One region of the Oceanobacillus sp. FSL K6-0251 genome, then DNA from elsewhere that is predicted to be linked to it. Evidence: riboswitches for the same ligand, from Rfam matches in the RefSeq annotation. Region 1 holds a riboswitch; the other holds the start of a gene.

Region 1 (4,171 bases):
TCTAAACTCATCCGGAATAGTTTTCCAAAAATAAGAGACAGCGTTAAATTGATTGCTACAATAATAAATGCAAAAACAAGCAATAATGGTGCCGTTTGAACAATTAACGTGATAGAAGCAGGTATTCCGATTACGACAAAAAAGATGTGAATCAGATACGTTCCTATTTCCTGACTGCCATTTAATCCGGAAAAATAATTTGGAAATACTGCTAAAGCGACAAAGGTAAGCGTCGTTAATACTAAATACTGATCTCCGATAATTCCATTCAACAGATTATTGAAGAAAGAAGCCTCTTCTCCACTTGGAATAATCCCGGCAAAAAATTCGGCAATTTTTAAGGAAACTATAACTAAAAAAAAAGCTGTTCCAATCGAAAGTGCCATGTCCTTCAAAGAAACTTCTTTCCTTTTCCAGAAGCTTTCTGCCAACGTTTTATCATCATCCGATTGATTCTTTTCTACCTCTTCCACATGCGGCGTCGGGTAACGTTTACGGATAAAATGAAGTGCAGGAATCATCATTAGAATAATAAACAGCAGTGCCATCATTAAATTATCCGCAACAACAGCGGCAGAAATAATTTCCCCCGGGGTCTCGAATTTAGCTGCCATAGCAGCAAAGTTCACGCCTCCTCCAATATAGGAAGCACCGAAAATCCCACTCAATTGGTCTAAAAAAGGTATGTGATTCCGTAAAGTAAAAAATGCAATAATCGTTCCTGCAACTGTGCCAATGGAGCTCAATAGGAAAATGAGCAACAATCTGCTGCTTTCCTTCCATATTTTTTTAAGATTAACGTGAAATAACAAAAGCGGTATTGCTAACGGTACAATAACAGACCATACTGCATCATATACCGGCGATTCTGTGGGAATAATTCCAAAGTTGGATAAAGCCATCGCCCCGACTAATGCAATAATGGCCCCAGTCACCTTGGAAGCCCAGCTGTAGCGTTGTTCTAAAAAAATACTGACAGACGCCCAGATAATGATAATCCCCCAAAGCGTAATGCTATCATCTGCTTGAATCAATGTTTCTTTCATCCACTCCCCGCCCCTTCTCTATTTTCGGTTGTATGTATCATATTTTACCACTTCATTTTAAATATTTGTTAGGTATTGTGGAGTGTTTTTTTGAAATTAACCTATCATGATGCAGAAAAATCCCCATCAAAAAAACCTCTCTAACCATTGTCAGAGAGGTTTTCAACAGGATTATTTCACTTGCTCTAATAACGCTAATTTATGGTTTAACGCTTGCAGCTGCTCATCATTTAATGGAAGCAGCGGCAAGCGAACACCGCCGACATGGACACCATTGCGATTTAATGCTGCTTTTACAGGAGCTGGACTCGGTGCTGCAAACATTTCCTGCATGACCGGCAGAATCCGCTGATGTATGGAAGCAGCTTTTTTCACGGCTCCCTGCTCATATGCAGCAATCATTTCCTGCATTTCATTGCCGATAACATGCCCGGAAACCGAAACAATGCCTATAGCTCCAACTGCAAGAGACGGAAGGGTCAAAGCGTCTTCCCCGCTGTATACAGAAAAGCTTGCATCTGTTTGGGCCGCCATTTCAGTTATCTTATCCATATTGCCGCTTGCATCTTTGATCGCCACAATATTATCAACCGCAGCCAAACGAATAACGGTATCTGCCGCCAGATCAACAGAAGTTCTGCCAGGCACATTATATAGCATGACCGGCAGCTGAACGGAATCAGCCACTGTTTTAAAATGCTCATATAAACCGTCCTGAGAAGGTTTATTATAATAAGGCGTTACAAGCATAATCGCATCCACACCAGTTTTTTCAGCTGCTTGTGATAACGCAATAGACCCTTTCGTCTGATTAGAACCGGTGCCCGCAATTACTGAAATTCTTCCATTTACTTTTTGTACCGTATGTGAAAATAATGCCAGTTTTTCTTCATCTGATAAAGTCGGTGACTCTCCAGTTGTTCCAGCTACCACCAATCCGTCTGAACCATTTTCGATAAGATGCTCGATTAACTGATCTAATGCCCCGTAATCAATTTCCTGCTGTTCGTTAAATGGCGTTACCATCGCCGTAACCACTTTTCCAAAATTCATAACAACACACCCTTTATATAATATCAACATTCTTTGATGAAAAATAGACGGATAGCACCGAAGTAAAGTGCCTTAAAAACTAGAGGGTGGAAAGTAATAAAGATAAGCAGAATCCGTATTATTGTTTGTTCCAACTTTTTCAGGGTCCTTTTCTCTTATCATCATGCATTACTTCAATTATTTCCACAAAATAAAAAGCACCAACGGAGACCGCTGCTGCTTAAACACTTAATGTCCTCTCAGCTGATAGCCCTCCACATAGTTTCCTATATGACAGCACTGGATTTATTCAATACCAGTACCAGTATAATAAGAATAAGGCTTATTATACTTCGGCAAATTCCCCTTTCCATATGCTTCATCGTCAGCCTATTCTGTCTCAGCATATTTACTAATGGTTTTTGCACCTCTACCGTTCACCTATGAATAATGAATTTGTCTGTATTATAGCAAGAATAACAGAGAAACACAATTGAAAAATAGAGGTTTTTTCAAAAGAGCCAAAAAAGCTTTACAGCGTGCGCATCCTCCATGGTGTTAAAAAAACATGATGAAGTTTCTTTACTGGTAAACTATGCAAAATAAAAAAATAGGTGATTCCCCCGCCCCTCTATTCTTCCTCTTGCAGAAAATCCATAGACAGGTATCTTTCTCCGGTATCAGGTGCGATACAAACCACCTTTTGCTCAGGTTCCATGCGCTTGGCAACTTCTGTAGCTGCATAAATAGCAGCCGCTCCTGATGGTCCGACAAACAGGCCTTCCTTTTGGGCAAGCTCTTTTAATAAACTTAATGCCTGCTCATCATTGATTTGAATGATTTCATCATAAACCGATGTGTTTAAGATTTCAGGAACAAAACCCGGGCTGGTTCCCACTAATTTATGCGAACCAGGCTCTCCGCCGGATAGTACGGGAGAACCTTTAGGCTCCACCACAGCAATATGCAAATCCGGAATATAAGATCTTAGCGATTCTCCTGTACCTGTTACAGTTCCTCCTGTACCCGCAGTACAAACAAACGCATCCAATTGATGATTCAAATCATTTAAAATCTCCAGTGCTGTTGTATTACGATGCGCATCTGGATTTGCTATATTTTTAAATTGCTGTGGAATAAAACTGTTTGGTATTTCTTGTTGCAATTCTAATGCTTTTTGAATAGCGCCCGGCATTTTTTCACTGCTTGGTGTTAAAACCACTTTGGCTCCATATGCTTTCAAAAGATTTCGTCTTTCCTGCGTACTATTATCCGGCATTACCAGAATCGCCTGATATCCCTTTGCAGAGGCAGCCATGGCCAATCCGATTCCAGTATTTCCGCTTGTCGGCTCAATAATCGTATCTCCGGCCTTTATCAGTCCTTCCTGCTCAGCAATATGAATCATATGCACTGCAGCCCGGTCCTTCAAACTGCCGCTTGGATTAAACATTTCCAGTTTCACATATATCTTTGCAGCATTTTCAGGCTGCAGTTTATTTAGTGTTATCATAGGAGTATCTCCCACGAGCTCTGTAATATTATCCGCTACTCTCATTTTTTATTCTCCTTCCTCATCCTTTAATAAACGTTTATCTACTGAAATATTTGGATTTAACTTCGCCAATTCTTCTACAAAAGCAAGCTTATCCTTGGGCGAAATAGCTATCAGATCATATTTTCCGCTTCGAATCTGGATACGGTCCAATGATAATGCCGGTGCAATTAGCGGCATCTTAGATTGAAGAATCAATTCCATATTTTCTATATAAATCGTTTGCCGGATAGGGCCATAATAAACAATTAACCGATCTCTATCAATTTTATATCCCGTGCGGAACCAGAACCAGAGCAATATACCGCATAACAGCAGCATAATCGCTACATTGATCACCTGGCCCCTGAATAGGGGAATGAGCACCCCGCTAATCACAATAGCCCAGAGAACGATTGCCATCCATTTATCCTTCTTTGATTTAAAATACATTCAATTCCCCCATTCATTCGAACAATATTCCTTCTTTTATTATAGCTTTTGTATGACTTTATACCAAACTTCAGCAATCCGTTTCTGTTATTTTTTTAACAATAAG
Region 2 (4,171 bases), 1.2 Mb from region 1:
TTTTATTAATCAGGAAATGAGTAATCCAGACAATCCCAGCCAAAAGAACAAGCGTTACAGTTAAAGCTAACCACGTAGAATGAGTTAGTCCAATAACCAAGAAACCAATCAAAGCAGTAAAAGCAGCAATGAAAGCATAAGGCAGCTGTGTAATAACGTGGTCTATATGGTGCGCCCCGGCTCCGGTTGCAGATAAAATTGTTGTATCAGAAATAGGTGTACAATGATCACCGAACACTGCTCCGGCTAATACAGCCGCTAATGCAGGTAAAAATAGCCCCATATCTGTGTTCGCCATAACCTCCGCTGCAATCGGAAGCATAATGCCAAAAGTTCCCCATGATGACCCGGTTGCCAAAGCCATTAAACCGGCAATAATAAACAGAATAGCCGGCAGAAAATCTGCAGAAATAGAGGAATTATTTACTAAACCAGCTAAATAGCTTCCAGTCTCTAAAGCACCGATAATCGAACCAATCATCCACGCAAGAACGAGAATATTAATTGCAGGAATCATGGTTTTAAAGCCTTCAATAAAAATACGTCCCATGTCTGAGCGCGGTTTTCTTTGCTGCATATGAAAAATAATAGAAGTAAGAACAGCTGCAACACCGCCAATAATTAAGGAAAGATTAACATTCGTATTGGCAAAGGCATCAAGGATAGATGCGCTCCCTTCTGTTTCCATAATCCCTGTCACAATCATAGCAAGGACGGTAACAATAAATAAGACAATGATAGGAACAATTAAATGAAATACTTTTCCATCCTTATGCGGATCAAAAATATCACCTAAATCCCCAGAAACCTGAATTCTTTTTGGATCCAGCAGTTCTCCCTTTTCTTTTGCTCTTTTTTCATGCGTGCGCATCGGACCGATATCAAAATGAAAATACGCCACAATAAACACCAGAACAATCGAAGCAATCGCATAAAAGTTTAATGGAATCATTTGTATAAATGCTTCAATCGGCTGCAAATTTGTAATTCCATTTGCTGCAAATAACCCGCCTAAAATACCAATAATATAGGCTCCCCAGCTTGATATAGGTGCGATTACGGTAACGGGAGCAGAACTGGAATCAATGTAATATGCCAGTTTCGCCCGGGAAATTTTTTGCCTGTCTGTTACAGGTCTTGCAATCTGTCCAACTGCTAAGCTGTTAAAATAGTCATCTATAAAAATAATCAATCCAATTACAGCAGTCATGATTTCCGCACCGGTACGTGTTTTCACCCGGCGCAGCATCCAATCTCCAAAAGCTTTAGCCCCGCCAGAAGCTTGGAGAAACGCAGTAAGCACGCCCAGAAAGAGAAGAAAACTGATTAATAATAGATTCCCCATCTCCAAGGCTCCATCTGCATAAAAAATTGTATAAAATACCGTCCATATTTCTTTTAATGTTCCCCATATATGGAAATCATTTAATAATAATGCTCCTACAACAATCCCTGTTCCTATTGAGATAAGAACCTTTCTTGTTAACACCACTAATATCAGCATGACAATTGCAGGTATCAGTGACCAAAACGTACCTTCCATGTTAAGACCTCCAACGATTTATTTTCGAGCTGAGTATTTAAGCATTTTGAATAAGGTCAACGACGCGTAATGAATAATGGAAACTGCAGTTCCTTTTGAAATAATTACGTGCATATAACCGATTCGAAATAGGAAAGTAAGACACAGGGATATCTATCATACTCAAGTACTGTTTCACAGTAAAAACATATACAAATTACCCTTTAAAAACGCAAAAAAACAATGATAGAAAATAACCTATCATTGTTTCACCAATTCACGTTATCCTCCATTTCGATCAGTAGTTCTCCATGTAAATCATTACATGACAGCATAATACTTTTTCAGTAATATGCCAGCAATATAAAGCATGACCTCTTTATATACTTCGGCAAACTATCCTTTCTCCAGCAATCTTCGTTGTCATTCTCCTGCCGGATACTCATCTAATCTGCGCCTCTACCTCACCGATCTGATAAGGTTTTTATTCAATTATAAATATCTTCTCAACTAATTTGTACTATACTACATATTCAGTCACTCTGCAAATCATCTTTTGGTACGGCAATATCAGGAGCATTTCCATCCCCGCCATAGAAATCAGGCACTTTTCCCATAATTGCGCCTCCATCTAAATAAAGCTCGGTATGTACAGTTCTAACTTCGGAGGTAAATGGCACAATAATTTGTACATCTGCTTCTACATTGATATACAGGGAAACCCAAGCTCCATTAATCCCAAATTCTTCTTTATCCTCGACCACATTTGTCCGCACTGCTCCAACCACTTCCATATTAATAGGAATTTTAGGACCTAAATTAGCCAGTACAGAATTTCCCGTTACTTGCCCTAAAGGAATCTCAATCAGCGTAGGATCAATCTGTACCCTGCCATCCGCACCGCCCTCATAGTCATAAGGCTCATGCAGATTATGCTCAAATTCAAGCTGCTCCCCCCGATTCACATGCGCAAAATACTCCTCTACCCGGTCAGTAGCTACCCGGTTGATTTCACTGATAACTGCAGGATCTCGGTTATATGTTACTAAATTTCCTTCATTGTCATAGGTAATGTTCAGGATATCCTCAAATCCATATTCCTCTACATAATATACAGCGGAGTTAATCGCTCTCGTAGCAAATTCATCCGCTTTTCGTTTGGCAATATCAATAACAATCGGTTCAATTTTGACGTTTATCAAATAAAAACTAAAGCCCACTACTGCAAAGAATAAAATTAACGTCAGCATCAGAATGGAGCGTCGAGAGGGGGGCATTCTTCTTTTTCTTCCCGTTCGCTTTCGAAATCGATATCTTCTTTTAAGTTTCAATGCAACAACCCCCTTCGTAATAATTTATGCAATTATGGAAGGGAATTAGAACAAAGGAAAATGGATTGGTTTTACATGTAAAAAGACACTTCTTCTGTCCCCTGCAAGAACAAAAAAAGTGTCTTTCCATGTATTATGATATTTTAAGCAATGCTTCTTTTCCTGTCATCCCGACTTCCCAGCCGTGCTCCTTCGATGCATCTGTTATTTTCTGCAACGGAGCGTTCAGCAATTGATCAATGGTTCTTACTCCCATTGCCCGGCCGGCGATAACGTTTCTTTCTTTCAGCTTAGGTATTTCATTAAAAATATCCACATCGAGCGCTGCACACATAATATACCCTACATCATTGCTGATTGTTAATAAGGTTGTTTGCGGCAATTCCACACTCACTGCTGTAAAAATAATTCCATCCACCTCAAGAGGTTCTACCGTAATCATAAAAATGCCCCCTCTGTTTTTCTCTCGTGATAAGTGTATGCAGAGGGGCTAAAGAACGTCACACATAAAACGAAACTTCACTCAGCGGGAATTTTCGGACGGCTCTCCGTGATAGAATGGAAATGAATCAATGCTGTTTGACAGCATATACTAATAAGTCACGCAAAAATTCCGGGACAAAATATTGTTTTTTTGCAGAACGGGCAATTTCCGGCAGGAGCTGGCCAAAAGTAAAAGTATCTGCAGTAGCAACATAGTATACTTTGTCTGGATGAATAGGGTAACCATCTTCAGTATACACCCGCTTCACATACACTTCCCCATTCCGATGAAAGGCTGTCTCGACCTGAATGCCTGAAAAAATCATTTTCCCTAAGATTTCCCCGCGGAAACCAAAGCCCTTTAATTTTAATTCTGTAAAAGCAGGAGATAATGCCGCTCTGACCGTTTCTATGATTTGATCCCCCTTTAAATCCACAAGGACGGGATTGATTGGATGAGGGCAAATTCGGTGTATATCCCCTTTTGTGATTGCCCCGGCAGGCAGCGAATCTAACAGCACGCCAGCATTCAGCATAGCTATATCCGCATTGGTCCATCTTCGGAGCACTTTAGTCAGTGAATCAATAATGGGGGTTTCTCCAAACCAGTTTACTTCCAGCGGCTTTTCTACACTTGCTACCGCCTGACCCAGATATTGGTCAGCCTGTTGTAATAGCTGCTGTAAATGTTCTTCCGTCTCCAAATCCTTTCCTGTATCCTGCAGACTGATTGCTGCTGCTTCCTTCGAAATTACTTTTTTCTCCTTATGATCCCAAATAAGCTCCACTTCACCGATATAGTAGCAATGCTTTCCCGCTGCAGTGATTAAGGTCT

What was found. Region 1 has a riboswitch for lysine ahead of dapA (4-hydroxy-tetrahydrodipicolinate synthase). Riboswitches for the same ligand answer to the same signal wherever they lie in the genome.
Region 2: linked by a shared signal. The riboswitch ahead of MKY45_RS17090 (Na+/H+ antiporter NhaC family protein) and the one ahead of dapA (4-hydroxy-tetrahydrodipicolinate synthase) in region 1 are both predicted to bind lysine.

What each region holds. Positions count from the first base shown of each region.
Region 1 covers NZ_JBBORS010000001.1:2,234,287-2,238,457, reverse strand. The annotation lists gene MKY45_RS11250 (DUF819 family protein) at 1-1,046, opposite strand, end outside; gene dapA (4-hydroxy-tetrahydrodipicolinate synthase) at 1,218-2,099, opposite strand; lysine riboswitch at 2,339-2,519, opposite strand; gene cysK (cysteine synthase A) at 2,710-3,636, opposite strand; gene MKY45_RS11235 (PH domain-containing protein) at 3,640-4,065, opposite strand.
Region 2 covers NZ_JBBORS010000001.1:3,431,405-3,435,575, forward strand. The annotation lists gene MKY45_RS17090 (Na+/H+ antiporter NhaC family protein) at 1-1,543, opposite strand, end outside; lysine riboswitch at 1,817-1,992, opposite strand; gene yunB (sporulation protein YunB) at 2,056-2,853, opposite strand; gene MKY45_RS17100 (YunC family protein) at 2,987-3,295, opposite strand; gene MKY45_RS17105 (bifunctional metallophosphatase/5'-nucleotidase) at 3,423-4,171, opposite strand, start outside.